Regions from separate parts of the Arthrobacter sp. S2(2024) genome, predicted to be linked through region 2. Evidence: riboswitches for the same ligand, from Rfam matches in the RefSeq annotation. Region 2 holds a riboswitch; the other holds the start of a gene.

Region 1 (15,039 bases), on a different contig from region 2:
TCCACGGCCACGCCACAGCTCAACGCTGCCAATGCCTGCCAAGGCTGCGATTGCCGGTGCGAGCGCTACCGCGTAGTAGGGGTGGACAATGCCGCTCATGAAGCTGAAGACGCCCGCCGTCACCAGAAGCCAGCCACCCCACAGGATGAGCGCGGCACGGGTGCGGGAAGCCCGCGCTTCCCGGCGGGTGAACCATAGGCCGGCTGCCAGCAGAATCAGTGCAGCAGGGAGAAGCCAGGAGACCTCAGCGCCGAAGCTCGTGCCAAACATGCGGGTGATCCCGGCAGCGCCACCGAATCCGGCGTTGCCGCCACCGCCACCGCCGCCGCCGAAGGCGCCGAGGCCACCGAGATTGCCTCCAGCAGGGGCGCCCGCTCCGCCGCCGCCGGGCGTGCCTTCGCCCGAACCCGTGATGCGGGACAGCCCGTTGTAGCCAAAGGTCAGCTCGAGGAAGCTGTTGGTTTGCGAACCCGCCATGTAAGGCCGTGCCGATGCCGGGGTCAGCTGGAAGAGGGCGACATAACTGCCGGCTACTACTGCGATTCCGGCCAGCGCGCCGAGCAGGTGCAGCAGCCTCCGCCGCAACGGGGTAGGTGCGGCCCAGAGATACGCAAGTCCCAGGCCCGGAACAATCAGGAAACCCTGCAGCATCTTGCTCAGGAACGCGAGGCCCACTACAGCGCCGGCAGCGGCGAGCCACTTCCAGCCCGCCCGTTCGATGGCGCGGGTAGTGAAGTACGCCGCCAGGACCAGGCAGAGAGTCAGCATGGCGTCGGGATTGTTGAAGCGGAACATGAGCGCCGCCACCGGGGTCAGTGCCAAGGCGCCACCGGCCAACAAGCCAGCGCCTGGTCCGGAAACCCGCTTGACCGTCAAGTAAAGGAATCCAACGGCGGCCACGCCCATCAGCGCCTCGGGAACCAGCATGCTCAGGGGAGAGAAGCCGAAGATCCGGCCCGCCAAAGCAGGGATCCACAAGGAGGCCGGAGGCTTGTCCACGGTGATGGCGTTGCCGGCGTCGAGCGAACCGAACAGAAGCGCCGTCCAGTCCTTGGTGCCGGCTTGAATGGCCGCTGCGTAGAAGGAGTTTCCGTAGCCGGTGGCCGCGAGGTTCCAGAGATACAGGAACGCGGTGGCTACGAGGAGCCCGGCGGCGGACGGCCGTACCCAACGGGGCTGCCGGCCAAAGGCGTATCGGGTCCAGCGGGGCGTTGCATCCGGGGTTGACGGGCGTGCCGAGTGGCGCGGTGCGTCGGCAATCCCGACGGCGGGGCCGGCGTCAGCATTTCCGGCGGCGGGTCCTGTGCTTGCGGGAGTAATCGTGGAGGTCATGATGCTGCCGTTTCTGTGCGCGTTTTGGCTTGTGTCATGGGTTCAGCCGACGGCGCCGCAGGCTGCCGAAAGACCCAAAGGCGGAACAACAGGAAGCGGACTGCCGTGGCGGCGAGGTTCGCTGCGACCACGGTGAGGAGCTCGCCCCAGCGGTCCGGCGTCGTCGTACTGTGCACCAAGGCGAGGGCCCCGGAGGTGAGTGCGAGGCCGATCCCGAAGACGATCAACCCCTCGAAGTGGTGCCGAACGGGATTGCCGCCCTGGATGCCGAAGGTGAAGCGACGGTTGGCGCCGGTGTTGGCGATGGCCGTGACGAGCAGCGCCAGGAAGTTCGCCAGCTGCGGGTCCATGAAGCCGCGGCAGAACAGGAAGATGAGCACATAGGCGAGGGTGGACGCAGCGCCGATCGCGGCGAACCGGACCAATTGCCCGAATAGGCTGCTGCGCGGGCTTTGCTCGGCGATTCGGGACGACGCCGGGAGCGGCCCGCGTGCAAGTGCCGCCCGCAGTTCCGGAATGGGGATGCGGCCCGAGACGAGATCCCGGGTGAGCCGGACCATGCCGCGGATGTCGGCGAGGGCGGTCCGCACCACGTCGACGCTGGAATTGGGATCGTCGATCCAGTCGACGGGAACTTCGTGGACCCGGAGGCCGCAGCGTTCGGCGAGGACCAGGAGTTCGGTGTCGAAGAACCACGAGTTATCCATGGTGTGCGGGAGGATCTGCTGGGCGACGTCTGCCCGGATCGCTTTGAAGCCGCACTGGGCATCGCTGAAGCGGGCACCCATGAACGAGTGCAGCATCAGGTTGTATCCGCGCGAAATGAACTCGCGTTTGGGGCCGCGGACGACCCGCGAGTTACGGGTCAGTCGGGTGCCGATGGCGAGGTCCGAATGGCCGGAGATCAGCGGCGCCAAAAGGGGCGCCAGTGCGGCGAGGTCAGTGGAAAGGTCAACGTCCATGTAAGCCAGAACGGGCGACGGCGATGCAAGCCACACCTTGCGAAGGGCGTTGCCGCGTCCCTTCTCGTCAAGGTGGACAACCGCGAGCTCAGGCAGTTCCCGGGCTACGCGCTCCGCGATTTTCAACGTGCCGTCCGTGCTCGCGTTGTCCGCCACGGTGATGCGGAAGCCATGCGGGAAGGATTCGCGCAAGTGGCCGTGAAGCCTGCGCAGGCACTCTTCGAGATCGCGTTCCTCGTTGAAGACGGGGATGGTGACGTCGAGGACGGGGATGGCGGTGTGGGTGTCCACGGGGGCGCGCCGCCCCGTGCCGCGCTGGATGGGAGTGCTGGGTTGGATGGGAAGGCCCGGCGGCACCACCGCGGGGTCCTTCAGGGTTCCGGAGGTGGATTCGATGAGCGTCATGTATCCAGAGTGCCGTTGCCGAATATGAAGGCTTTAGGCGGAACCTGTGACGTGGCTGTGGATGTGTGACCAGCGTGGCGCATCACTTGCCTGGCCAAGAAACGGAGAGGCCCGCCCCGGAAGGGACGGACCTCGACGTACTTTGTGGTTGGCTCTTGGCTTAGTACCAGTTGTGGGCCAAGTGGAAGGACCATGCCGCGGACGGCGATCCGTAGCGTTCCTTGATGTAGTTCAGGCCCCAGCGGATTTGCGTCTGGTAGTTGGTCTGCCAGTCGGCGCCTTCGGACGCCATCTTTTCGGCCGGCAGCGACTGCCCAATGCCGTAAGCGCCACTGGAGGCGTTGGTGGCAGTGGTGCGCCAATCCGATTCCTTGTTCCACAAGGTGATCAGGGCCGACATTTCGCCCTGGCCCCAACCGTAGGAGGGAAGGATGCTTGCGGCGTAGGCCTGGGCGCCGGAGGGATCATCGACGGCGACTGGTGCAGCCGGTGCCGCTGGAGCAGGGGGTGCAGCGGGTGCGGCCGGTGCGGCAGCCTGGGGCGCGACGGCGGCTGGAGCGGGCGCGGCCGCCTGGCTTGGCGTCGACGCAGTGCTCGGCTTGGGGATCGCGCTTGCGCTCGCCGACGGCGTGGCGGTGGCCGAAGGCGTGGCTGAGTGATCCACCGTGCGGGATTCGGACGTGCGGCTCATGTCCTGGGCGTTGATGGCTTGTCCGGCGGCCTGGGTGGCAGCGCCTGCGCCGAGGAACACGGCAACGACGCCGGCAACAACTGCCATGCGCTGGCCGGTGCCGAGGTTCGAGGCGGCTCGCCTCAGCGTGGAACGTGACTTGTTTCTCCGGGCAGGTTCGCCGCGGTGGCGCGCAACAGGGCGCGACTGATCCTTGGAATCAGACATGGTGATTGCCTCTCGACGCCTGCGGAGTTAGCTGTCGGATTCGGATGAGGTCATCCGGCCGTGGCCACAGCGGAACGTGGCGGCACGGCTTCACCCCTAGGGCTGGCTCAACATGAGCGCTTGCCCGGAGACCTGGGTCCCCCGTCTCTGCCTGGACTGTTGGGCACCGGGGAGTGGCAGAGCTCGGCGCCTACCCGGCGGTGGCCGGAATGATCCAGCGCACCTATTCGACGGTACAGGAGGATCCAGCTTAAGTCACATTTAGGTAACGGAGATCACGACGCCGGTGCGTCGACTTGCGCGCGCCGGGCACCGGCGTCGTACTCTTCTGGTTCGCCCGTCAGGCCGGGGCAGTCCTGAGCGCCGGGAGCCGCACCGCGAACTCCGTCCGGCCAGGCCGCGACGCCACTTCGACCGTGCCGCCGTGCGCCTGAACGATGGATTCCACAATGGACAAGCCGAGGCCGGAGGTGCCCTCGGAGCCGGACCGGGCGGCGTCGGCACGGGCAAAGCGGGAGAAGATCCTGCCCTGGAATTCAGGCGGGATGCCCGGGCCGTTGTCGGTCACGGTCACCACGGCGCTGCCATCGGCGGAGCGCATCACGCCCGTGACCACGGTGGTTCCCGCCTCGGTGTGCTTGCGGGCGTTGGAGAGCAGATTCGCCAAAACCTGGTGGAGTTGGGTGGTGTCGCCGCGGACCGTGAGGGGCTCATCCGGGAGCTTGAGTTGCCAGATGTGCTCGGGAGCCATGACTTTCTCGTCGCTGACGGTCTCGATCACCAACTGCGTGAGGTCCACATCGGTGAATTCCGGGGCCTTCCCTTCGTCCAACCGGGCCAAGAGAAGGAGGTCCTCCACGAGGGTGGTCATGCGTTCGGACTGGCTCTGCACCCGGCCCAGCGACTTGCGCCCGTCTTCGGTGAACGTCTCGGTCATGCGCAAGAGTTCGGTGTAGCCGCGGATGGCGGTCAGCGGAGTGCGTAGTTCGTGCGACGCATCCGCGACGAATTGGCGCACCTTGGTTTCGCTTTGCTGGCGGGCCTCGAGGGCGCTCGAGACGTTGTCCAGCATCAGGTTCAAAGCATGGCCGACGCTTCCCACTTCGGTGCTCGGATGGGCCGCCGACGCCGGAACACGCACCGCGAGGGCCACTTCACCGGCGTCGAGTGGAAGTTTCGACACCTTGGTGGCGACGTCGGAGAGTTGCTCCAACGGCCGCATGGTGCGGCGGATCAGCACGGTTCCGGCCAGCCCGATCAGGACCAGTCCGCCCAAGGAGACCAGCACCATGGTCCAGACGAGGGAGGCCTCGGTGTCCTCTTTCGAGGCGAGCGGGAGACCTGTGATGACAACATCGCCGTAAGGAGTTTCGGTGGCCACCAGCCGGTAGCCGCCAGTGGACAGCGTGCGATCAACCGGGCGGCCATCGGACGGGAGCGCCGACAGGATTCGGGCGTCGCTGGGCGACAACGGCGCACGTGTGGCATCGGAGGACAAGAAGCCGGCATCGCTGCTCACCTGGCCTGCAAGGATGCGTGCATTGAGCGTGCCGATGCTCTGGCCGCGGGGGTCCAGCGGGTCCGGACGGCCGCCAGGGTTGCCTTGCGGCGGGCGGCCATGGGAGGCCTGCATCAATTGCTGATCGAGCTGCTTCGTGAGGAACAGATCCATGGAGGCATAGCTGACCACCCCGACTGCACCGCAGATGGCCACAAGGAGTGCCATGGAGAGAAGGATCAAGCGCGTGCGCAAGTGCCAGGTTGAAGGATTGAACCAGCTATGGTCGGTCTGGCGGGGGATACCCGAGAGTGCGGACATTCGGCGCCCCGGCTATTCGGCAGGCTTGATGACGTAGCCTGCTCCGCGCACCGTGTGGATCATGGGCGGGTGGTTGGCCTCGATCTTCTTGCGCAGGTATGAGATGTAAAGCTCCACGATGTTGGCTTGGCCGCCGAAATCGTAGTCCCACACGCGGTCCAGGATCTGGGCCTTGCTGACCACGCGCTTGGGGTTCTCCATGAGGTAGCGCAGGAGCTCGAACTGGGTCGCCGTGAGCGGGATGTCCTCGCCGCCGCGGGTAACTTCACGCGTGTCGACGTTCAGGGTCAAGTCGCCCACCACCAGCTCGGCGGTGTCCATCGCGGCCACCCCCGAGCGTTGGACCAAACGGTGCAGGCGCAACAGGACTTCCTCCATGCTGAAGGGCTTGGTGACATAATCGTCGCCGCCGGCGGCCAACCCGACGATGCGGTCCTGTACGTCGTCCTTGGCGGTGAGGAAGAGCGCAGGCACCTCCGGCGCAAAGGCGCGGATCCTGCCGAGCAGCTCGACGCCGTCGAACCCTGGAAGCATCACATCCAGCACCAGGACGTCCGGTCGGAAGTCCTTGGCGAGCTTTACCGCGGCGGGACCGTCGCCCGCCACCGCCACCGACCAGCCCGCCATGCGGAGGCCCATGCTCATGAGCTCGGCGAGGCTGGGTTCGTCGTCAACCACAAGGGCACGGATGGGGGAACCGTCCGGGTGGCTGAGTTGCGGAAGGTTGTTGGTCATGGAGTGCGAGGATGCCATGGGACAACTCTCCTATCTGCCGGTTTGCCAGTGCTTTGCCGTTGCTGTGAGCACCCTGTGAGTCCCAGCCTAGCCACCTGTCCGGAGGTTGTGGCGGTTCTGCAGGTCACAGGGAAGCCTTCAGTTCGACACAGCCAACGCACAGCAAAGCGGCTGACGCTGTTTGGGACAAGAACAATCACGACCAAACAGTCTCGATTTCGATGGAGAACACCATGGATCAGCAAAACAACCCCTCCGTACCTGGTTCCGAGCCGGAGAACGGACACCCGCAGCCGGTGATCCGCCCCCTTGATGATTCTGCGCAGGCTGGTGCCGGGCAGCCGGCCGCAGGGTGGGGTGCTCCGCAGCCGCCGGCGAACCAGCAGCCGGCCGCCGGGTGGGGTGCTCCGCAGCAATACAACGCCGGACAGCCCCGACCTTCGTTTTTCAAGAACTGGAGCCTGAAGAAGGGGCTCATTGTTGGCGGCGTCGCGGTGGTGGTCGCTGCTGCGGCAGGAGCCGGTGCATATGCCGCCGGCAACGGGACCGCGGCCGCGGATACCACCAACGCGCAGGGACCTGGGGCCGGGCAGAACGGCCAGGGCGGATTCGGTGGCCCGGGCGGCACGAACGCAGGCCCTGGCGGGCTCGGCGTCGGCATGGGCGGCCTGAACGCCGCGGTCCACTCTGAATACGTGGTCCTCCAGAACGGCAGCTATGTCACCATGGCGGGTCAGTTGGGTACGGTCACCGACATCTCGGCGAGTTCCATGACCGTCAAGAGCGAGGACGGGTTCACGAAAACCTATGCGCTGGGAACGGACGTCGTGGTAGCTGAAGGCCTGCGGCAACGTGGAAGCGGAAGCGGCGGCACCACCCTGACCCTCGCCGATGTGAAATCCGGATCCAGCGTGAGGGTCACTGCGCTCAAGGAATCGGACAAGTACACGGCCCAGTCCATCCAGATCGTTACTGCCACCACATCAAGTACCCAAGGAACCGGCACCACCAACTAGTCCCCACCGCCACCCTCGCCTCGCAAGTCCCCACCGGGTCCCGGCCTTCGCAAGCTCAGGCAGGGACCCTCGCCGGCGTGGCCCCACGGCCAGGGAACCCTGGCGGCGTGGGCCCACGGAGCTGATGTCGTTACGGGCCTTCAAAACGACATCCAGTGCGAGCGCGGCGTGAGGCTAGGGCCATTGCGGGGGTCCTAGCAGACGATTTGCCAAAGAATTTTCACGAGATGCCGATCCAGGATTGGACAAGGGTTGTTTCATATCTCGAGATTCAAAGGCAAGCGCGTGACGTGGCTTGAGATTCAGAAAACGGCAAATCCATCAAATTTTATTCGAATATTGCGCCAAGAATAGCCAGTGTGACGAACGAGAATGGGTCACATTTGGACATGTGTGAATTGTGATGTGCGGCACAATAGTCCGATTCGTCTCAAAATGTGGACGGTCCGGCCCTTTGTTACTTGCAAGTTCCCTTTGTTACGTTGCACACTTCAAATGTGAACAAGAACTCAACAGCATCTGCAGCCGCAGCGATCGAGCCCAGCGCACCCGCTGGTACTTCGATGAGCTGTTGTCGAATGCATGCCTAACTTAAGACCCCAACAAGTTTCAGGCATTCGCCCCCTGCCCAGCGTCGGGCGCCCCTCCCCATCTCATTGCGGGGACCAGACCAGCATTCGAAGCCGCGATGACGGCTATTCACTTTGAGGTAAGCACTCCATGTCAGTTGCATCCGGATACGTCCACATCTCCGTCCGTAACGCCAATAAGGCCGCGTCGAACGCCGGCCTGCGTCCCGGCTTCGGCAACCGCCCGGCCTACGCCCAGCCCGCACCGCAGGGTGGCAGCCAGGCACCCGGCTACGTCCCCCAGGGCTATAACCCCAACTCCTACGGCCAGCTCCGCGCTGTTCCCGCCAACGAGGCCTCGCCGATGACTGCGCCCACGCCGGTCTTGGCTCCAGCGGACCGCTCTATCCGTCCCGTTGCTAATGACAATGTGGCCCGCGGTTTCGTGCTCTACATGGGCATTGACGAGGACACGGCCGCGGCCGCCGGAACGTCCATTGCCAAGTTGGCCCAGGAAATCCGGGCCTACGCCCAGTCCCTCGTTTCCGGCGCCGAGAGCTATGCCGCCGTCGCAGTAGCCCCGGCCAGCGCGCCCGGTTCCGCGCTCGACGTCGTCCGTTCGACTTTCGGTGACCCCACCGTTGGCAACCGCCAGCGCTCCGAGGCGCTCCGCCCGCAGCCTGCACAGGAAGCCCGCCCGTCCGGCGTCTTGATCGACCTCGCCCGTCGTGAGGTGCACCTCGACGGCGATTCCCTGAACCTCACGTTCAAGGAATTCGAGCTCCTCAACTACCTCGTCGAGAACGGCACCCGCACCGTGGGCCGCGACGAACTCCTCGAGGGCCTGTGGCGCAACGCCGAAGAGGTCCCCAACGAGCGCACCATCGACGTCCACATCCGGCGCCTACGCTCCAAGCTCGGCCGCCTGGCAAACACGGTCCGCACCGTGCGCGGCCAGGGCTACCGTTTCTACGAGCACCCCGAGGTTATCGTCTGGGCCGCTCCGGAATACTCGATCTAGTCCCCACCCGTCCAAGGCGCCCGCCCCCTGTCTAGGGGGCGGGCGCTTTCGCTTCCGCGGCCAACCCAACTGACTCGCATTTGTTGTCGTTTACAGGCGTCAAAACGACAACAAATGCGAGCCAGTTGGGATAGTAGGGTGGGGGGATGAGCGAGCATCACATCAAGCGGCTGGTGATCATGCGGCATGCGAAGTCGGACTGGCCCCTCGGTGTGCCGGATCATGAGCGACCCCTTGCCGAACGCGGCCACAAGGAAGCCCCCCTTGCCGGGAAATGGCTCCTCAAACACCACGTGATTCCGGACTTCATCCTGTGTTCGTCCGCGCTCCGGACCCGGCAGACCTGCACGTGGGTGTGCAGCGAGCTGGGGGACAAGGCCCCGACGCCGAAACTCGAGGACGGCCTGTACGCCGCCTCCGCGCAACGCATGTTGACCGTCATCAACCATGTGCCGGAAACCGTCACCACTCTCATGATCTTTTCGCACATGCCCGGCGTGCAGGACCTCGCGATGCACTTGGCTTCCCGCGACTCGGACCATGACGCCTACATGGATGCCGCAACGCGCTACCCCACGAGCGCCATGACAGTCATGGAACTTGAAAAGCCGTGGGCTGAACTCGACGGCCAGGATGCCCGGCTGACCCACTTCGCAGTTCCGCGCCCAAAGAAGTAGCTCCCTCGCGCGAACTGGCAGCTAATACCCTTTTTTGCCCGCGGCCAGAGGGCATCTGCTGCCAACTCGCGCGGATGGTCCCAGCTAGCCCACCTCGAGGCCGGCCGCCACATCCTGCAGTAAGCGGACCACGTGGCGGATGCTGGGGCTTGCCATCATGGTCTTCCGGTACACGATTCCCACTTGGCGTTGCTGCATCGGATTGACCACGGGCACCGCCACCACTCCAGCGGGGAGCTCGGGCCTACCGAGCCGTGGCACGAGCGCCACCGCCACGCCCTGCTGGACCATAGCGATATGGGTGGAAAAGTCGGGGTCGTAGATGCGGATGTCCGGCACGCGCCCCAGGCCTGCCAGGATCGCCAGCAACGCCTCATTGCAGATGGCCCCAGCTGGCGTGCTGATCCAGCTTTCGTCCACCAGGTCGGAAGGCTCGACGGCGGTCCGGCCAGCCAGCGGGTGGGCTGAGTTCAGCAGGACGTCGGCGGTGTCCAGGCAGAGGTCCTCGTGGACCATGTTCTCCGGAATGACCAAGGGTACGGAGTGCCAATTGTGGACGACGCCGAGATCGGCTTCCCCGGTGGCGACCCTCTGGACGGCCTCGCGCGGGTCTTCGGCCACCACACGGACCTCAAGCCCGGATGCGCCAAGCCCGGAGCCCGCCGCGGCCGAAGATCCGGCGGCAACGGCTTGGGCCGTGCCGAGTTTCGCCAGCATCGGCCCCACAAGACCCCGGCAAGCGGTGGAGAATGCCACGAGCCGCAGCACGCCGCTCGGCTTCGTTGGGTCGGCGAGCAGCGTGGCCTGCAGCTCCTCCAACTCGCCCAGGATCCGGCGTCCGTACTCCGCCAACGCCATGCCGCGGTCGGTCAGCAGTACGCCGCGGCCGTGGCGTTCCAGGACCGTCACGCCACTTTGCTTCTCGAGCTTCTTGATCTGCTGGGAAACCGCCGAGGGGCTGAAGCCCATGGCCTCCGAGGCAGCCACCACCGAGCCTTGTTGTTCCACTGCTACGAGGGCCCGCAGCGCCGCAATCTCAATCATGAAGCAAACGTACATGATCCGATGCAGAATTCAACGCTGGTGCTTCATTGGCTTGGCTGTCAGAGTTGAATCGTGAATATCCGCCACTCAGCACTCGCCGTCCTTGTCGCCGTCCTTTGGGGCCTGAATTTCGTCGCGATCGACTTTGGATTGCACCCCGGTAACGGGAGCGGTGGCGCGGCCGACGTGCCGCCTCTACTGTTCGTGGCCATCCGCTTTGTGCTGGTGGTGTTCCCCTGCATCTTCTTCGTCCGCAAACCGGACGTCAGCTGGAAGGCGATCATCGGCGTCGGGCTCTTCATGAGCGCCGGGCAGTTTGGCCTCCTCTACCTGGGCATGGCGCTCGGCATGCCTGCAGGACTTGCCTCGCTGGTCCTGCAGGCTCAAGTGCTCCTGACGGTGCTGTTGGCGGCCCGCTTCCTGGGGGAGCGGCCGAGCAAGCGGCAACTGACAGGGGTTGTGCTGGGTGTCGCCGGGCTAGCGCTGGTGGCGGTGGGTCGAAGCTTGGTGGCCCCCGTGGTGCCGCTCATGATCGTGCTCGCCGCCGCCTTGTCCTGGGCCGCGGGCAACGTCATCGCCCGCAAAGCCAAGGCGGCCTCGGGACTGGGGCTGGTGGTCTGGTCCGGGGCCGTGGTCCCCTTGCCCCTCGCGGCCCTGTCGCTCATCGTCGACGGCCCGGCAGCCGTCGTCGGGACCCTCACCAACTTTCAGCCGGCCACCATCCTGAGCGCCTTGTATACCGCCATTTTCGCGTCGTTGGTGGGCTACGGCATCTGGAACCGGCTGCTCAGCCTGTACCCGAGCTCGGCCGTGGTGCCTTTCACGTTGTTGGTCCCGGTGGTGGGAATGACCGCCGCGTGGCTGCTCATCTCAGAGGTCCCTACGACGGCGGAACTGGCCGGCGGGCTCCTCCTGCTGGGCGGCGTCGCGACTGCCGTGCTGCAACGGCGCGAGAAGCCTGGGGACCTGGCGGCGGCCGAAGTGCGTCAGCGCTTGGGGGCCGGCTTGCGCTGAGGGGCGGATCCCGACGTCGGGCGCTTGGCGGGGGTGCGTGGTGCAGGGCGCTTCACAGTTCCCGAGGCCGGACGGGCCGCCGGTCGCTGGGCGGTCCTGCCGGGTGCCGGGGAAGGCCGCGAAGCAGGCCGGGGCGCGGGCCGCCGGGCAGCCGGACGGGCCACTGCCTTCGCACGGCGCGATGGCCATACCGCCCCCACGAACAAGATCAGCAGGGAACTGCAGCCGGCAAGCGCGGCGAGGTAGAAATAGATGTCCGAGTCCTTGGTGCTCACCGCGCTGCCCAGGGCGTTCTCGTCCTGGTTGAAGGCGAGGCCCCACATGCGCAGGAACGCGATTCCGAACGCGATGAACAGGATAGTCGAGATGGCCCCGAGAACCAGCATGAAGTACCTGCGACGGGTGAAAACCTCGGCGACGCACGCCAGGTAGCCGATCGCCAAGGCCCCCAGGAAGATGTACATCACGGTTTCGTCAAGGGTGATGGCCAGGAGCACCAGCAAACCAGCAGACACCACAGCAGAGATAATCGCAAGCTTTCCGCTGTTCCCCATGTGACGCATGGGATTAATCATCCCTGACCCGCGGCAGCGCCGCGCCCCAAGACGCGGCAGTTGCCATACCGTTACCGCAGTACGTAGCCCCGCATGATGGTCATGAGGGCCGCTATGCTCTGCTCGCGGGTGCGCTCGGGGTTGTACGTCTGCCGGTCAAGGCCCACCACGAAGATCGCTCCGAACATCGCCGCCTCGAGGCTGCCCCGGGCAATGCCCCTATCCACGGTGTACGTGGTGGCGACCTTTTCGATCGCCGCGCCGATCACGGCCAACAGCTCGCTGCGGAGCTCGACGAAGAGCTTGCCCCATTCGCTGGGCGTCCGCCAGTTCTCGCTGATCCAGAGCCGAGCGAAGGACGGGTAGTCGTCCATGAAGTCCATGGCTTGCCCGAGCATGGCCTCCATCGCTTCGAGCGGATCGGCGTGCAGGCCTTCAATCGTCTGGAGCCGGCCGAGCATGATGTCGACGCCGTGGCGCAGCAACTGGGCGATCAGATCGGACTTGCTGCCGAAATTGTAATAGACCGTTCCCTTGGACACCCCGGCTGCGGCCGCGATCTCGTCCACGGTGACGCCCGCAGCGCCGCGCTCGCCGATCAGCTCCATCGAAGCGTCGAAAAGGCGCTGCTTGGTCGCGTTGGTGCGGGCCGGGCGGAGCTTCTTCTCCGGGAGCCCCGAGACATCCGGCTCTTGCATGCTCATACAGCGATCTCCGGCTTCAGGGTCTTGAGGGTCCAGAACTTGTGCTTACGGACAGCCAGCGTGGAAAGCGCGGCCCCCAGCACAGTGTAGCCAAGTAGCCCCAGGACAATCGGCCAGATCATGGTCAAGTCGCCGCCGTAGATCAGGTGCCGCATGCCGGTCACTACGTAGCCCATCGGCATGATCTCGTGCACCACGTGCAGAGGCATAGGGGTGGTTTGCCAAGGGAACGTTCCGCCGGACGACACCAACTGCAGGACCAGCAGGATCAGCACCACGAACTTTCCAGGAGTCCCGAGCAAAGCCACGATGCCCTGGATGAGGGCCGTGAACGCCATGACCGCTGCCAGCATGAACAACCACATCCACACCGGGTGAGCCGCGTTGAGTCCCAGCCCCAGGTCCACCACGAGGGTGAGGATACTGGCCTGCAGCACGGACACCACGAAGAACGGGAGCCAGCCGCCGACGGCGATTTTCCATGACGGCGCGTTCGACGCCAAGGCCCGCTGGGTGATGGGACGCATGGCCTGGACCAGCATGAACACGCCGATCCAGAGGGACAGTGTCAGGAAGAACGGGGCCAGGCCCGCACCGTAGGACCCTGCCTTGGCCTGCGATACGTTGTTGACCGCCACAGGATCGGCGATCACCTTGGACACCTCGCTCTTTTGGGCGTCGTTCGGGTTCGGGACCTTGCCTGCGCCCTTCGCCAACTCGCTCGCCAAGGTGCGGGATCCGTCAGCGGCGCTGGCAGCACCAGTGGCAAGCTGCGCCGCGCCGTCGTCGAGCTTTGCGGCGCCGTCCGCGAGGGCCGCCGTGCCGTTGACGGCGGACTGTTCGCCAGCGGCGAGCGTGGAGGCTCCAGAACTGAGCTGGTCCGCGCCTGCCGAGGCCTGGCCGATGGCGCCCGTCAGCGCCGGGGTAGCGCCCGCAAGCTTGGCGGCGCCGGCACTGACCGCGGCCGATCCGTCCGAGAGCTGCTGGATCTGCGCGGCATCCGCCGAGATCTTGGCTTTGGCGTCGGTGACCGGAGCGGACGCGGCGGCCGTGTCGAAGTCGGCCAGGATCTTGTTCGCCTGGTCCTGGGTGATGACCCCTGCGGACACGAGCCTCGCGTTGGAGGCCACCACGCGGTCCCGCGCCCCGGCGTCGAACGCCGAAAGCTGCCCGACGACGTCCTGGACCTTCGCGTTCAGCTGCGCGTTTCCGGCGGCTACTTGGGCGGCGCCGTCGGCAAGCTTCTGGGAGTCTGCCGGGAGGGACGCGGTCTTGTTCTTCAGCTCCGTGAGGCCCGCGCTGAGCTGCCCGGCACCGCCGTTCAGCTGATTGGCGCCGTCGCGCAGCTTGTTTTGGCCCGCCAGGAGCTCGGACGCACCGCTGCTGAGCTTGCTGGTGCCGTCGTGAAGGGCGGCCGCGCCGTCGCTGAGCTTGCCGACGCCGTCGGCAAGTTGGGAGGCGCCGTCGGACGCCTTGACGATCGAAGCGTGGATGGTGCCGAAGCCTGTGAGGAGTTGGTTGGCGGTTTCCTCGCCTACTTCCTTGGCCACAGTGGAGTGCACCGCAGTGGTGAGTTTGTCCACGATGGTGCTGAGGAGGTAGTTGTTCGCGTCATTGGTGGTGACGTTGAGCATCGCCTGGTTGGCCGCATTGAAACTGCCCGGCGAGACAAGGTTGGCCGAGAAATCCTTCGGGATCTTCAGGGCGAAGGCGTACTTGCCGGATTCAACGCCGGCATCGGCTTCGGCCGTGGTGGTCACCCGCTGCCAGTTGAACACGTGGCCCTCCACGAGGCTGTCGGCAACCTTCTGGCCAGCCTGCAGCTCCGGGCCGCTTGCCGGCTGGGCTCCCGCGTCCTCGACGACCAAAGCGGCGTCGATCTGGTTGAGGTTGCCGTAAGGATCCCAGTTCGCGTAAAGGTACACGGCTCCGTAGAGGAGGGGCACCATGGTCAGGGCGAGGATGGTCAGCTTGGGCAGGAGCCCGCCGGTCATGCGCTTGAGTTCGGAGCGGGCCAGCCGCAGAACAGTCACTTTGCGGTCCTTTGCAGGGTTTCGGGTACTTCTTCGGGATCTTCTTGCGCGGGTTCGGCGGGTGCCGTGTGCGTGACCGAGTTGCCGATCACGGCGGCCGGGCCGTCCCAGCCGTCCGGAAGGGCAGAGACGACGGCGACGACGGCGAGCGGCCGCCCGGCGTCGTACGCCAATTGCTCAAGCCGGGGGAGCCAGTCCGCAGTGTTGGCGCTGTGCCGGTCCGGGGAATCGAGCACCAGAAGGTCGAGGGCAGGGT
Region 2 (15,039 bases):
CGCCATGGCCGCCGACCGGCAACTCGGCCCCCTCGCCGAACTCAACACCCCGTGGCAGCCCGCCGTCCTGCGCCTCGTTCAGCTGACGGTGGCAGGCTCGGCGGAAGAGGGCCACGGCAAACCGGTTGGTGTCTGCGGTGAGGCTGCCGCGGACCCGGCCCTCGCCGTCGTGCTCGTTGGCCTGGGCGTGTCCACGCTCTCCATGACCGCCCGCTCGCTGGCCGCCGTCGGAACCGTGCTCAAAACGGTGACGCTGGAACAAGCGCAAGAGCTGGCCCGGCTGGCGCTCAGCGCACCCGATGCGCTTGACGCGAAAGCCTGGGTCCGCGCCAAACTGCCGATCCTCGAAGAACTCGGGCTCTGAGCCCCGCTGTACTGCCCCACCTGAACACAAGGAGAAACCATGCCCGAACGCACCGCCACCATCGCCAGCCGCTCCGGACTGCACGCCCGTCCGGCGGCGATCTTCGCCGAAGCCGCGGGGGAATCCCCGGTCGAAGTGACCATCGCGATGGCCGGTTCGCCTGCCAATGACGCGCTCGACGCCGCCAGCATCCTATCGCTCATGACGCTCGGCGCGGCGAAGGGCGACGTCGTCGTGCTTCGGGCCGAGGGCGACGGCGCCGACGCTGCCCTCGATTCCCTGGTGACACTGTTGGAAACGGACCTCGACGCGGAGTAGGCGCCTCCCCCTCAGACGCTCGCTCACCGTTGATTAGCGAGCGAGCGTTACGTCGATTGCGCTCATATCTGAGCGAGCGTCCGGGATTTTGCGCTCATATCTGAGCGAGCGTCTGGGGGGCCGCGCCGGGGGCGGGATACCGCTTTAGGCGAAGGCGGAGATACCCGTGATCGAGCGTCCGATGATCAACGCTTGGACAGTCTCTGTGCCTTCATAGGTATGGATGCCCTCTATGTCGGCGAAGTGCCGGGCCACGCGGTTGGCCAACAAGATCCCGTTGCCACCGAGCAAGTCGCGCGCGTTCGAGGCGATGCTGCGGGCAGTGCGGGTGCAGGTGAACTTCGCGAGCGCCGCCTGCGCGGGAGTCAGCACGCCCTCATCGTCCAGCTTGGTCATCTGCATGACCATGAGCTGCATGGTGGCGAGCTCCGAATGCATCCGGGCAAGTCGCTCCTGCACAATCTGCGAAGCGGCCAGTGGGCGGCCGAACTGCCGGCGTTGGGCCGCGTACTGCACCGCGGTTTCGTAACAGGCAGTGGCGTGCCCGACGGCGGACCAGGCCACTCCCAGCCGGGTCGCCAAGAGCACCCGGGCTGTGTCCTTGAAACTCCGGGCACCCGGGAGCGCGTTTTCCGCCGGGACGAAGACATCCTCAAGGCGGATGTGTGCCTGCCAGATTGCCCTGAGTGACAGCTTGCCTTCAATGGTCGTGGCGGAGTACCCGGGGGAATCCTGGGGGACGAGGTATCCGTGAACCTGCCCGTCGTCGCCACGGGCCCAGACGACGGTCAGCCCGCCGATTGAGCCGTTGCCGATCCATTTCTTTTCACCGTTGAGCACATAGCCGCCATCGACGGCGGTCGCAGTCGTCTCGAGTCCCACCGAATCGGAACCGTGCGCGGGCTCGGTCAAGGCGAAAGCGCCATATTCCTCGGCCCGGGAAAGCACGGGAAGCCAACGGTCCTGCTGCTCTGGGGAACCGCATTCCGCCACGGACCGCAAAGCCAAGCCGCCCTGGACAGCGACCACCGTGCCGATGGAGCCGTCCCCGCGGCTCAGTTCCATGGTGACCAGTCCAGCGGCGGTTTTGCTCATGGCCGGGAACCCGTCGACGTTGATTCCGTCGCGCAGCAGATCAATTTCACCCAGGCGCTTCACCAGATGGAGCGGATACTCCGCGCGCTCCCAGTACCCCGCGATGACCGGGAGCACGTCGTCCTGGACAAAGGTCCGCGCGCGGTCCCAGTAGGCGCGGTCTTCGCGGCTAACGTCCTTGAAGACGGAGGCCGGGTCCGGGTCCAGGGATTCGTTCAGGACATACTCGGGCTCCATGGTGCCAGCCGGAAAAGCTGCGCCGACCGGGAATATGGCATCCAGTTCCTCGGAAGCGCTGTTGGACATCGTCGTCATGGGGGATCCTCGCTCGGGGTTGCGATCTACGACTCCCAGCATGCGCTGACACTCAGTTTCATGTCAAGGAACTCAGTTCCAACCATGGACTCTGCTGGATCGAACTAAGCCAGCGCGTCCCGAACCGCTTGAATGATCTCTTCCGTACCCGCTGCCGGATCGAGGACAGCAACCACGACGGCGGGACGGCCGCCTGGCGCGGACGCGGCACCGGCTGCGTCGCTACCCGCCTCGCCGGTTGAAACATGGGCGAAAGTGTCCGCCAACGCGCCCAATTCACGCCCGAGCCGCGCGGCCAGCTCTTCGGCTTCAGCTTCCCGCACATCGCGCTCCGCGCCCGTGACGCGCTCCGCACCCGCCTCGCGATCGCCAGCAGAAATAGCGCGCAGCCACTGGCGCAAGACGCTGTTGTGCACAGCAACCACCGAAGCGGCAAAGGCCACGGCCGTGACCTCGCGGCTTTCGCCCTCGGGCAGCGCGGAAAGAAGATGATTCCGGAAAGCCCGTTGATAGCGATGCGTCATGACCAGTTCACGGTCACGAAGAGCCGGCACTTGATGCAGAAGCTTGTAGCGGGCGAGGGAGGTTTTCCGGTTGCCCACATGGTGGCCAAAAACGAAGAGCGCGGCATCCACGACGACACCCAACGGATCCGCCGTCGTCCGCGCAAGGAGGTCCTGGACCCGCGCCAGAATACGGTCGTGATCAGCGAAAACAATGTCCTCTTTGGAGCCGAACTTGCGGAAAAACGTGCTCCGGCTGATCCCTGCGGCATCGGCCAGGTCGTCCACGGAGGTCGCGTCATAGCCTTGCCGCACCAGTAGATCGATTGCCGCGGCCACGGCGAGCGCGGGATCCGGATTGGCGGGGTAGTTGACCATAGGCGTGAATCTAACACGGCGGCGTAACCGCACAGCCTTGAGCGCGGCTAGGCTTCTGCCATGGCATTGATAGCTCCCCGCGTGACGCCTGGCTTGCCCGCGGACGACGCCCGTAACCTGGCGCGCTCACTCCAGGACAGCAACGACATCACCGTCTTCGTGGATGGCACGGTCCACCGGCTGCCGGATGAGGCGAGGGACGCCGTCGTCGACCTCCTTGGCAGGCTGGGCCGAGGTGAAGCTGTGACCGTGAGCAGCGTCGAGGAAATGCTCACGACGTCGAGGGCGGCCGAACTCGCGGGAATCTCGCACACCTACCTGCGGAACATGACTGACCGTGGCGAAATCCCGGTGGAATACCGCGGCACGCATCGGCGCATCAGGCTCGCGGACATCATGGCGTGGCTGGAAACCCAGAAGAAGACGGCCGCGGCGGAAGAGGAAAGCAACAAGTAGAAAAGCTACGCGAGGGCGGCCTTGAGCGCAGCGTGGACCCAGTCCCGGTAGCGGTCCAATCCCCAGGCGAAGTCCAGCACGAGTGACCGGTAGGTGTCCGGATGACCCACCGACCAGATCACGGCAGCGGCTTGCTCGTCGCTCATGCCGGAGCTCAGTGCCCCGCGCCGCCTGAGCGCGGCCGCAGCTTCCGCATAGTTCCGTAGCCGGGTTTCGGCCCGGTCCCGCTCCACTTTTGCGGCTTCGGCGTCGACGGCGGAGGCCTGCCGCATGACGGTGAACAATTGGGTGCTCCGCGGATTCACCTCGGCAAACCAGTCGGCCAACAGCGCCAGGACCGCTCCGGCGTCGGCGGCTGCGGCAGTCCGCTCGCGCATGGTCTCCGGCACGGAACGGGGGGCGTCCGGACCCGCCGCCGTCGCGTCGACCACGGCGGAGAGCAGCGCAGCCTTGTTGCCCACGGAGTTGTAGATGGTCTGGACGGCCACACCTGCTTGCTCGGCAACGGCCCCGATAGTGGTGGCCACATACCCTTTGCTCAGAAACAGCTGACGGGCGGCCTCCACCACGGCAGCTTTGGTTGCGACAGCTTGAGCTAAGCGCCTGTCATTTTGCCGGATTTCCACGAAAAAAGAATAGCATTCCAGTGACTGGAATGCTATTCTAATGACCTCGGACACCTCAGGAGGCTTCGCGATGGACAGCAATGAGGCAGTGAACACGGTAATTGTGGGCGCCGGGCAGGCGGGGCTCGCCACCGGATACCACCTGAAGAAACACCGGCAAGATTTCCTCATCCTGGACTCGCAGGCCCGCGTCGGCGACGTGTGGCGGAGCCGATGGGATTCCTTGCGCCTCTTCACCCCGGCGCAGCACGATTCCCTTCCCGGCCTGCCGTTTCCAGCCGCCCGAGGGACCTTTCCCGGCAAAGACGCCATGGCCGAATACCTCGAGAATTACGCCACGAACTGGGAACTCCCGGTAAGCCATGGCGCCCGCGTCGTCGGCATCGAGCGGGAGGACGGCCGGTTCCGGGTGCAGTCCAGCGCCGGGTCGATCCTGGCGAGAAACGTTGTTGTTGCCACGGGCCCGAATACACAGCCACGGGTCCCGGCGTTCGCCAGGGATCTCGATCCCGGCATCCACCAACTGCACGGAGCGAAATACGCCAACCCGGACTCAATTCCGCCCGGAGATGTCCTGGTGGTCGGCTCCGGCACCTCCGGCGTCGAAATCGCCTTGGAGCTCGCACTCACGCACCGCACCTACATCGCAGGAAACCCTCCGTTCCACATTCCAGGCCCCGTGACGCGATACGCCGGCGGGCTTTGGTGGCTCTTCATCCACAAGGTGCTGAACAGATCCACCCCTATCGGCCGCAAGGTCGCGCTCGGGTTCACCCAGCACGGCGCGCCACTGATCCGGACCTCAACGCGGGAGCTCGACGCCGCTGGAGTCACCCGCCTGCCACGCCTGAAGGGCACGCGCGATGGCCAACCCCTGACCGATGAAGGTCACGCGATACCGGTGTCCACGGTCATCTGGGCTACTGGTTACCAACCGGACTTTGGCTGGATCCAAGGACTTCCCACGGATGAGGACGGCTGGCCGCTCACCCTCCGGGGCGCCGTGGAACAACTCCCAGGACTGTTCTTTGTGGGCATGCCCTTCCAATACGGGTTGACCTCCGGCCTCGTGGGCGGGGTCGGCCGCGACGCCGAACACGTCGCGGGACTCATCGCCGGCCAGGCCGGGCAAAAACGGGTCACCGCGCCCGTTATTCAAATGTGACTTTGCATGCCGGCTGTTGTAACGTCGAGGGGCGACCCGGTCCCCAACCGGGCCGCTTCCGGGTTGACGCCGAGCTCTGCCGCAACCCGGAATCCGCCAGACCCGCGGCAGAGACGGGGGACCCAGAGTCTCCGGGCCTACTTCAGGCCCTTGGGGTGAAGCCGCCACGCGCGGCCGGACGGCCTCGTCCGAACCCGACAGCTAACCTCGAAGGCGTTGAGAGGCAATCACCATGTCCCCAACCATGGATCAGCCTCGCCGTGCCCAAGTGGCGGGCGAGAGCACCAAACCAACCGGACGTCGTCGGGCCACAGACAGCGAACCGTTCATCGCTGCGCCGGCTTCCGAACCTTTGAGTTCGACGGCGGCGCCCACCCCCACGGCAACACCGACGACGGCGGCACCCACCACGCGCGCGGCCGCCCGCGCAGCCGAACGGAAGCGGGCCTCAGAAGCCAGCGAAACTGCGGCCATTGAAACAGTGCCTGCCGCGGCGGCAGAACCTGCCACCGCGGCCGTACCGACTGTCGCTGCCGAGACCGCGGCTCCTGCGACAGCTGAGCCGGCCACCGCGGCCATACCGACGGTGTCTGCTGCGACCTTGGCTCGCGCGGCAGCAGAGTCGGCCAAAACCGAGAACGCAGCCACAACGGCACTTCCCGCGGCAACCCGCGCCGGCGCCGGTCCGGCGCCCCTTACCGGTTCCTCCTTCAGCCGTGAACCACACGCCGTCCTCAAGAAGGCCGCCGCCGTCCGGACGATGAGCAACCGAATGGCAGTGGTGACAGGTGCCCTAGGCATCTTGTTGGCCGCCGGCTCCCTGGGACAAGCCCTCGAGTTGCCCTTCTTCGGCCAGGAATCCCGCGCCCAGGACGCTGCCAGCGCAGACAGCCAGGACTCCACGCAATCCGGCGCTCCTTCCACGACGCCAAGCACCTCCCCCAGCGCTGCGGGATCACCTTCGGCAGCTACCCCGAGCGCCAAGTCCGGCCAGGCCGGGGACCCGGCGCAGCATTCGCCGCAAGGACCGGTAGCTGTGGAACCGTCGAGCGTCCCTGCACCGTCGATCTCCGTTCAGGTTCCGGCCCTCCCGTCAGCGCTGCCCCCAAGCCTCACCCCGGCGCCTGTTCCTTCCACCCCGGTTCCGGCTCAGCCTGCGCCGGCTCCCAGCCCCGGTCCGACCGGACCCGCTAGCCCAACCCCGACACCGGATCCGACGGATCCAGCGTCTCCGACTCCCGCACCCACAGGTTCTTGGAAGCCACGGACCCCGGCCAGCCCCACACCGACGCCACCGCCTACCCAACCGGGCGTCGATCTTGGGTCGATTCTGGACGCAGCAACCAAGGCACTGCAGTGAGGATGGGAGGGCATCGAGCATTTGCCGTCGAGTGGCACGGACGATGCTGCCGGAACACCCGGACGCAGATGATTCAGCACCGCCCGGACCGCTGGCGCTGCAGCCTTCAGTTGAGGCAGTTCAACAAGTAGGCCAGCGCGGTTTCCGGTACCTGCGCTTCAAATCCGCGGTCGGCCAGCCCAGCGGCGCGCCTTGAGCGTTGCGTGGAGTTCGAGCCGGGTGGCGCCATTCAGCGGATCCGCTCCGATAAGCTGGCGGACCCTGGCCAGTCGGTTGTAGATGCTGCTGCGGTGCAGGTGGAGCTTCGAGGCCACATCCTGAACGGAGCCGTCGCTGTCGTAAAGCAGTTCGAGCACGGGCAGCAGCTCGCCGTTGCGGTCGGCGTCCTCGATCTCCTGGAAGTGCACGGAACCCGAATCGTCCCAGCCCCCGGGCGCCTGTAGCCGTTCGAACAACTGGTAGATCCCGGCCGAGCGGCTGTCCACGAGCTCGCCGAGCGGAGGATCGACGGCGGCAGCCTGGGCCGCGAGCTTCGACTGCCGGTACGCCCGGCCCAGTTGGCGAATAGCCGCAAACGGCTCGCTGATGCCAAGAATGACGCGGTCCACTTTTCGGCCGGCGCGCTTGGCGAGTTCCAGCTGATAGTGGACCAGGACCTGGGCATGCTCTGCCCGTCCGCCCGTTTCGCGGAACAACAGGACCGAGTGCGTCTCAGTCCCGGCGCTGAAAAGCACGGAATCGACCCCGATAGTGGCCTGCAGTGCGGCGGAACGGTGTGTCAGGGTCGCCGCGATCGGATCAGAGACACCGCCGCTGTCCGCAGCATCGAGCACGGTAACCAGCTGCCACGGTCCCCTGCCTTGGATCTCCTTCCATCCCGCCACGGCCGCCACCGCGTTGGACTCGCCTTGGCATGCAGCGAGGAATTCCTGCTCACGGCGTCGCCGGAACTCCGATTCCGCCGTGTTGGAATCGAGCAACAACCCCGCGAGGAGGTCCAACTCGTCCCGGACACCAGGCAATTCGGCGAGTATCGCCGTCGCGGTCTGCTCGTCAAGGTCCTGCTGGACCCAGAGGTACCCCACACGGAATCCGCGCACCAGCAACGGGACGCAAACGCGCCCGACCATCCCGAGTTCTTCATTGGCGGGTACGACGACGGGACGCACCGCGGTTGCGATGCCGTGCGAGAGCTGCCAGGCGCTGACGTCCACCGGGACACGCTTGCTCAGGAGGAAATTCACGCGCACGCGGTCGGCGTGGGACTGGTTGGAACTGTAGGCGAGCAGCACGCCGTCGAGGTCTTCCAAGGAGAGGCCGCGGCCCAACTTGAGTGCTACGTCCTCGACGATTTTCTCCACGTCTTGCTGCATGGAGAAAACACTACTTTGCCCCACGAACATCAGGCGACACCTGACGCCCTCAATATCGACAAATGTCGAGTCGGGGGCGGCAAAAACCGCGGAATTCCAGGGAAGTCGGCAACCGTGACGATCGCCTTTCCTGTCGGCTGGCTCACAGCGGATTTATTCTGGAAGCACAGTCCCCCGCAGAGAAAAAGGCCGTTGAAGCCTTTCGAAGATGGAGCCCAAAATGATCATCGGTGTCCCCAAAGAGATCAAGAACAACGAATTCCGCGTTGCCATCACGGCCGCGGGCGTTCACGAGTTCCGCACCCACGGCCACACCGTTCTGGTGGAACGGGGCGCAGGCCTGGGCTCCGGTATCACGGACGAGGAATACTCGGTTGCCGGCGCTGAGATCGTGGCCGAGGCCGACGACGTCTGGGCACGCGCTGACATGGTCATGAAGGTCAAGGAACCGATCAAGGCCGAGTACCACCGCTTCCGCAAGGGCCTGATCCTCTTCACCTACCTGCACTTGGCCGCCGAGGCCGAGCTGACCCAGGAACTCATCAACTCCGGCGTCACGGCCATCGCCTACGAAACCGTCCAGGACGGCCGCGCGCTGCCTCTGTTGGCACCCATGTCCGAGGTTGCCGGCCGCCTGTCGGTCGTCGTCGGCGCTTCCTCCCTCATGGCTCCGGCCGGTGGCAAGGGTGTGCTGCTGGGTGGCGTCCCCGGCGTCCGCCCGGCCAAGGTTGTTGTCCTCGGCGCCGGTGTTGCCGGTACCAACGCCGCCGCCATGGCCTTGGGCCTGGGCGCCGACGTCACCATCCTGGACATCAACATCAACCGCCTCCGCGAACTGGACGCGCTCTACCAGGGCCGCCTGAAGACGGTCGCCTCCAACGCATACGAGATCGAGAAGTCCGTGGTCGACGCCGACCTCGTCATCGGTTCCGTGCTGATCCCGGGCGCCAAGGCCCCCAAGCTGGTCACCAACGAGCTGGTCTCCCGCATGAAGCCCGGCTCCGTGCTGGTGGACATCGCCGTGGACCAGGGCGGCTGCTTCGAGGACACGCACCCCACCACGCACCAGGAACCCACGTACAAGGTCCACAACACGATCTTCTACTGCGTCGCCAACATGCCGGGCGCCGTTCCGAACACCTCCACCTGCGCCCTGACCAACGTCACCCTGCGCTACGCGGTGTCACTGGCCAACCTGGGCGTCAGGGCCGCATTCGACCGCGACCCCGCACTGGCGGCCGGACTCAACATCGCGGCAGGCAAGGTCACGCACCGCTCGGTTTCCGAGGCGCACAACCTGCCCCTCGTCGCCGATTGGCACAACCTGGTCTCGGCATAGTTTCCTCTCCGCCCCTCACCGGGGCGGCTTAGCGATCACGACGGCGGGGTGCGGCTTCCACGGGAAGCGGCACCCCGCCGTCGTGGTCCCCACCGACGCTCGCTCACTTATGTGGGGTTCTTGCGGGACGCTCGCTCACTTTTAGGGCATTATGGCCCGACGCTCGCTCAGATCTTCTGAGCGAGCGTTGAAGGTATCAGGCGTATTGGTGAGCGAGCGTCGGGTGAAAATAGGCCATATCTGCAGGAGCGTCTAATGGAGTACCCCCGGCCGCCGGAGCGGCTCGTCCGAGCACGACGCCGGACACTCCACGACGCCAGTTACGGCTTGACCGGGCTGCCCGGAAGAATCTCGGACGGAACCGGTTGGGGCAACGGCAGCGTGGGCGTTGGGACCTCCGGCGTCGGGATCGTGATCTGTCCCGGGCGGCCCTTGGCGATATCGTGCAATCCATTGCGCGGATCCGACTCGGACCCCGGCGCAGTAGTGCCGGGAGTGGCGTGCGGCGAAGGATGCGCGGTGTTTTGGGCCCCAGGCGCAGAGGACTCCGGAGAGGGCGATCCGGGAACGTTTGTTTCCCGGGTGGGCATAGGGACCGGCTCCTGGCGGGTTCCTTGCTGTTGTGGAGCGTTGCCGCCCGATCCAGGGGTGAGCTGCGAAACAACGGATCCCACCACGGCGCCCAAGTGTTCGATCGTTCCCGGAATGCCGCCGTCGGACGCAGCCGCGGCGGTAGCTCCGGCTGCAAGGGAAGCCGCAACGGCAAGAGCCGCAATGCCGGCACGGCGCTTACGACGGCGACGAGCGGCCAGCTCATCAACAGGGGTGGCTGCGGCGCGGGCTAGCGGGGTTGTGGCCGCGACAGGAGCAGCCGCAACGCCCGCAGGTGCCATCAAAGCCTGCACAGCCGCCGACGGCTGCGGCCGGGTGCTCGCAAGGGCGCGCAGTTCCAGCAGCTCGGTCCGGATCTCGTACGCTTCGTCGAGCCCGGCTTCAGCAAGCAGGCGGTCAACGCCTTGCTCGCCGAAGGATGCGGATTTTTCGCTCATGATGTGCCATTCCTTAGTAGTGCACGTTCTCTCAGTGCACTCAATGCCCTGCGCTGCAACTGCTTCACGGCTCCTTGGGACTTGCCCATGATGTCCGCTGTTTCTTCCAACGAAAGGTCCGCCACGACCCGTAGTGCCAGGACCTCCCGGTAGTCGGGATTGAGGTCGGCCAGTAGCTCGGTTACACCCAGGCCTGCGCCATGCCCGAATGCCTGGTCCTCGGCCGAAGGCGCGCGCCGCGAATCCAGATCGGATTCATAGGGCGCGGAATCAGGGGTGCGTTCCCGCTTCCGGTAGTGATCCACCATTCGCGCGTGCGCTATGGAGAAGAGGAGGGTCTTGGCTCCCTGGAGACCTCCGCGGAGGGAATCCAGTTTGGGATAGAGGGCCAGGAACACGTCCTGGGTAACTGCTTCCGGATCGTCTACGCCGCGGGCTCGCAGGTATCCAAACACCGGTCCGGAAAATTCGTTGTAGGCAGCCGTGAAGAGCAGGGCGGGATCTTCCTCGTCCGCCTGCAAATATTCGTCAGCCAAAGGGTCAAGCACCCGCGACCCCTCCATCCCACGCAGCACGGTCATCGTCCCTGGCCTAGGAAATGACCACTGCCGCCGTCTGTTGCGTCGCGGGGCTCCTTGTCATTTAGCCAAGGAGCCCCGCCGTTCAAGCGTAGCCGCAGTGTTACGGGCTGACAGAATCGGACGGCACGTGCACCGGTGCGGTCGGCACGTGGGACGGCACAGCCGGGACGGCCGGTACAGCAGGAACGGCCGGTGCAGACGGCACGGCGGGAACAGCCGGTACGGCCGGCACTGCGGCGTTTCCATCGGCGTCGGCCTTGGCGGAAGCAGATCCGTCAGCGTTCAGGCCGGCGGCCTTGCCTTCGCTCACGACGGTGGCGCAGTGTGCGTTGACGTTGGCCTCGCCGCCAGCGGCGACTACCAGTGAGGAGTAACCGGGTACCTTGGCGTCAGCCTTCAGGCCGCCGTTGAGGAGGGCGGTGCAGAGGCCGAATGCCTCAGGCGAGGTGGCTTTGGCTGAAGCGGCTGCCGCTGCGGCCTTGGACTTTGCGTCGTCGACGGCGTCCGTGGCCTTGGACTTGGCATCGGCAGCGGCGTCAGTTGCCTTGGACGTTGCCGTCTGGGATGCGTCGGCCGTCTTGGACAGTGCGGACTCGGCTGCTTTGGACGCTACCGGAGCCGGGGCGCCGAGCAGCTCGTGGGCGCTCTTCTGCAGATCGTTGGGAAGTGCTCCGTTGAAGGCTGCGACGCCGGTTCCGCCAACCGCTACAGCTCCGGCAGCGAAGACGCCGGCGGCGATTTTGCTAGTGGCAAGGACAGTGAACAAGGACATGAAACCCTCCGACAAACGTTTTGGGACTACTCCGGCAGCGGCTTTGTCGCTACTGGATGATCAGTGCGGACGTTGCCCACACTCCCCTTACATCGCTGGCGGTCCCGTCGAAGTTACGCCCTTATCCAAAAAACTTTCAGGCGAGTGTCCGGGCCTGCTCAATCAGCTTGAGTACCTCGACTGGCCCGGCCGGATCCACGGGGAGCGGCAAAGCGGAGGCGGCACCGCCGTCGGCGATCTTCTCCGCAAGGATCCGGTAGAACTCCTGGTAGGCGCCGCGCTCGGTGGGTACCGTGGTCCGCACGCCGTCGATTTCCAGGGTGCCGTAGTGGTGCGGATCGTCGACGCCGTAGGCGCCATCCGTGGGCCGGCCGCCCGCCACGATGAACGGTTCCTGGGGGTCGATTCCGAACTTCACGAATCCACCCTTGCTCCCCAGGATGCGGAAGCGCGGTGCGTGAAGCTGGCTGTTGACGTTCATGGCGACGTGGCTGAGCACTCCGGAAGCGTGTTGAAGGACCAGGAAGACGTCGTCGTCGGCTTTCTCCCGGGGCCTTCGGGCAAGGATTTCGGCATGGATGACTTCGGCGGGACCGAACATCTGGAGGGCAAGGTCAAGCAGGTGGGTTCCCAGGTCGAAGAGCAGCCCACCGCCGTCGTCGGCCGTGGCGCCGGCCTTCCACGCCTTGCTGATTTCGGGCGCCCACCGTTCCATTGACGCCTCGCAGCGCATCACGACGCCCAGCGTCCCGGCGTCGAGCAGCTTCTTCACGGTGAGGGCGTCGCCGTCCCAGCGGCGGTTTTGGTAGACGGTGAGCACGCGGCCCAGCTTCGCGGCCAACTCGATCAGCTCCTGCCCCTGCGCGCTGGTCACCGCGAACGGCTTGTCGACGACGACGTCGAGCCCGGCTACCAGCGCGGCTTTCGTGAGCGGGTGATGGGTCGCAGGCGGCGTGCCGAGCACCACGAGGTCGAGGTCACCGGCAAGCGCCAAGACGTCATCCGGACTGTCCACGATCCTCGTGCCGGGATACCGTTCCTGCGCTTTGGCCTTACGGCCCGCGTCCGAAGTGGCGATGACGTCGAGGGAATACGCGGGATTGGCCGCGATAAACGGCGCGTGAAAGACGCTGCCGGAAAGGCCAAAGCCGACGACGGCGGTGCGGATCGGTGTGTGGGTCATGCCGCTACGCTACCGGGCGAAGATGGCACGGCGAAGGTTATGTCAGCAGTCTTTCAGTAGGCGAGTGACGAGCTCGCGCCACGACGCAGCCAGGCGTTCCGGCGCAACTCCGTGAACTCGGAGGGAATGGAGCATGCGCTCTGGATCCAGGGTGGCGCCGAGGGAAAGAGCCAGAAGCCAAGGATCGCTGTCCAGGCCCGCTTCCCGCAACAGCATCTCGATGTGCCGGTGCCACAACACCACCGGCGGGGCGTCGTGCCGGTTTTGCGGGGAATGTTCCGCCGCGGCACGGGCCAGCTCGCCGTACTCTTCGACATATTTGATACGTGCTTCGCCGAAGGCGATGAGGCGCTCGAGCGGGGGCGCTCCCGGGCCCAGGGGCGGCGGACCGAAGATGAACTCGCGCTGGAATTCCGCCTCGGCATCGCTCAGGAGGGTCATCATGAGTCCGGCCCTGCTGCCGAAACGGCGGAAGACCGTTCCCTTCCCGACGTCGGCCCGGCACGCGAGCATGTCCATCGTGACGGCGTCCACTCCGTGTTCGGCCACGAGATCCCTGGCAGCTTGAAGGAGCCGTTCGCGGTTACGCGCGGCGTCGCTGCGCTCCGGCGGCGTCCCGAAAGGCGAACCGGGCCGGATGGGGATGAGGCTCACAGAAACATTCTAGCCTTGGGAATATTAAGCGGACCGCAGTCCGTTTAGAATCTACGAAGGCAGCAAAAGCCTCCAAAACCGAGCGCCTGCGGCACCGTCCGCGGCCAGACCCAAGGAGTTCCCATGTCCAAGAACACCGTTCTCGCCCTTGTTGGCAGCCTCCGCGCCGATTCCCACAACCGCAAGCTCGCCGAAGCCATCCAGCTCAACGCCCCGGAAAACGTCGAAGTACAGATCCACGGCTCCCTCGGCAACATCCCGTTCTACAACGAAGACATCGACGTCGAAGGCCAGGTTCCGGCCGAAGCCGCAGCCCTCCGCGCTGCCGCCGCCGAAGCAGACGCCATCCTGCTCGTCACACCGGAGCACAACGGCACCATGCCGGCGTCGCTCAAGAACGCCATCGACTGGCTGTCCCGCCCGTTCGGTGCCGGCGCGCTGGCAGGCAAGCCGACCGCCGTCGTCGGTACCGCCTTTGGCCAGTTTGGTGGCGTCTGGGCACAGGACGAGGCCCGCAAGGCCGCTGGCATCGCCGGCGCCAAGGTCCTCGAGGACGTCAAGCTTGCCGTTCCCGGCTCCATGATCCGCTTCGCTGAACTGCACCCGAAGGACGACGCCGAAGTTGTCGAGCAGATCAAGGGCATCTTCGAGCCGTTGACCGCCGTCCAGGAAGACGTCGCAGCCTAGTTTCCCAGCTCGCCGCGAGAACGCCCCCGTCCAGCCGTTGAGGCGTGGGCGGGGGCGTTCTTTGTCGATACGATGGCGGCATGGCCGACTACAACCGCCATCCCGACGTCGATGCCTACCTTGAGGCCCTCCCGGACTGGCAGCGCGCCATCGGAGAGCAACTACGCGATCTCATCCACGAAGCCGAGCCTGAAATCGTCGAAACGATCAAGCGCCGCACCCGGCCCTACTTCGTCCTCGAGGGCAACGTTTGCGCGTTGCTCGCAGCCAAGGACCACGTCAACCTGTTCCTCTACGACGGTGCGATTGTTCCCGACCCGGACAACATCATCACATCGGGTCACGACAACAAGACCGCCCGCATGATCACCTTCCACCAGCACGGGCCGATTCCCCGCGCGCCCCTCATCACCATGCTGCGGCAGATCGCGGCGAACAACCGTGCCGGCGGTTGGCGGAAGATCAAGGGAACGGACTAGCCGGAACGCGCTTCGGAACGGAAGCGCGTCGCCGCGCCGCTACCATTCCGTGACTGAGCTGAGGCCGAACCGTCATGGACGGAGCGGCCCACACCCGATCGGCCAGCCGTAACGTTGAGTTACAGGCACCAGGAGTGATCAGGGCAAAGCGCGGGGGCTTTCATGCGGGTCGGACGCGGCGTGAAATGCACGACGACGGCGGTCGCCGCGCTGTGCCTATCCCTCGCGCCCTGCCTGGCTGGCTGCGCTTCCCCCGGCGGCACCGATCCGGGCGGCTCACTCTCCACACAACCGGCCTCATCGGGCTCCGTCCAGATGACGCAGGAGCCGGTAGCTGGCCCG

Evidence for each region. A riboswitch is a leader RNA that binds a small molecule or an ion and turns the genes downstream of it on or off. The one in region 2 is predicted to bind cyclic di-AMP.
Region 1: it holds a riboswitch for cyclic di-AMP, as region 2 does, so the genes downstream of both, VLA65_RS09810 (hypothetical protein) here and VLA65_RS14025 (hypothetical protein) in region 2, are expected to answer to the same signal.

Annotation. Positions count from the first base shown of each region.
Region 1 is NZ_JAYKZI010000004.1:73,655-88,693, reverse strand. Features, by position in the region: gene VLA65_RS09820 (glycosyltransferase family 39 protein) at 1-1,332, opposite strand, end outside; gene VLA65_RS09815 (bifunctional glycosyltransferase family 2/GtrA family protein) at 1,329-2,699, opposite strand; gene VLA65_RS09810 (hypothetical protein) at 2,860-3,597, opposite strand; cyclic di-AMP (ydaO/yuaA leader) riboswitch at 3,600-3,773, opposite strand; gene VLA65_RS09805 (sensor histidine kinase) at 3,938-5,416, opposite strand; gene VLA65_RS09800 (response regulator transcription factor) at 5,429-6,169, opposite strand; gene VLA65_RS09795 (hypothetical protein) at 6,385-7,167, shown strand; gene VLA65_RS09790 (winged helix-turn-helix domain-containing protein) at 7,888-8,757, shown strand; gene VLA65_RS09785 (SixA phosphatase family protein) at 8,904-9,434, shown strand; gene VLA65_RS09780 (LysR family transcriptional regulator) at 9,519-10,478, opposite strand; gene VLA65_RS09775 (EamA family transporter) at 10,551-11,492, shown strand; gene VLA65_RS09770 (hypothetical protein) at 11,465-12,055, opposite strand; gene VLA65_RS09765 (TetR/AcrR family transcriptional regulator) at 12,118-12,750, opposite strand; gene VLA65_RS09760 (YhgE/Pip domain-containing protein) at 12,747-14,783, opposite strand; gene VLA65_RS09755 (ABC transporter ATP-binding protein) at 14,780-15,039, opposite strand, start outside.
Region 2 is NZ_JAYKZI010000006.1:96,461-111,499, reverse strand. Features, by position in the region: gene ptsP (phosphoenolpyruvate--protein phosphotransferase) at 1-364, shown strand, start outside; gene VLA65_RS14055 (HPr family phosphocarrier protein) at 404-682, shown strand; gene VLA65_RS14050 (acyl-CoA dehydrogenase family protein) at 827-2,083, opposite strand; gene VLA65_RS14045 (TetR/AcrR family transcriptional regulator) at 2,197-2,973, opposite strand; gene VLA65_RS14040 (helix-turn-helix domain-containing protein) at 3,034-3,429, shown strand; gene VLA65_RS14035 (TetR/AcrR family transcriptional regulator) at 3,435-4,055, opposite strand; gene VLA65_RS14030 (flavin-containing monooxygenase) at 4,126-5,220, shown strand; cyclic di-AMP (ydaO/yuaA leader) riboswitch at 5,305-5,450, shown strand; gene VLA65_RS14025 (hypothetical protein) at 5,465-6,580, shown strand; gene VLA65_RS14020 (PucR family transcriptional regulator) at 6,739-7,953, opposite strand; gene ald (alanine dehydrogenase) at 8,174-9,292, shown strand; gene VLA65_RS14010 (hypothetical protein) at 9,613-10,341, opposite strand; gene VLA65_RS14005 (RNA polymerase sigma factor) at 10,338-10,889, opposite strand; gene VLA65_RS14000 (hypothetical protein) at 11,023-11,694, opposite strand; gene VLA65_RS13995 (Gfo/Idh/MocA family protein) at 11,831-12,877, opposite strand; gene VLA65_RS13990 (TetR/AcrR family transcriptional regulator) at 12,920-13,531, opposite strand; gene VLA65_RS13985 (NAD(P)H-dependent oxidoreductase) at 13,655-14,218, shown strand; gene VLA65_RS13980 (DUF1801 domain-containing protein) at 14,299-14,697, shown strand; gene VLA65_RS13975 (GerMN domain-containing protein) at 15,013-15,039, shown strand, end outside.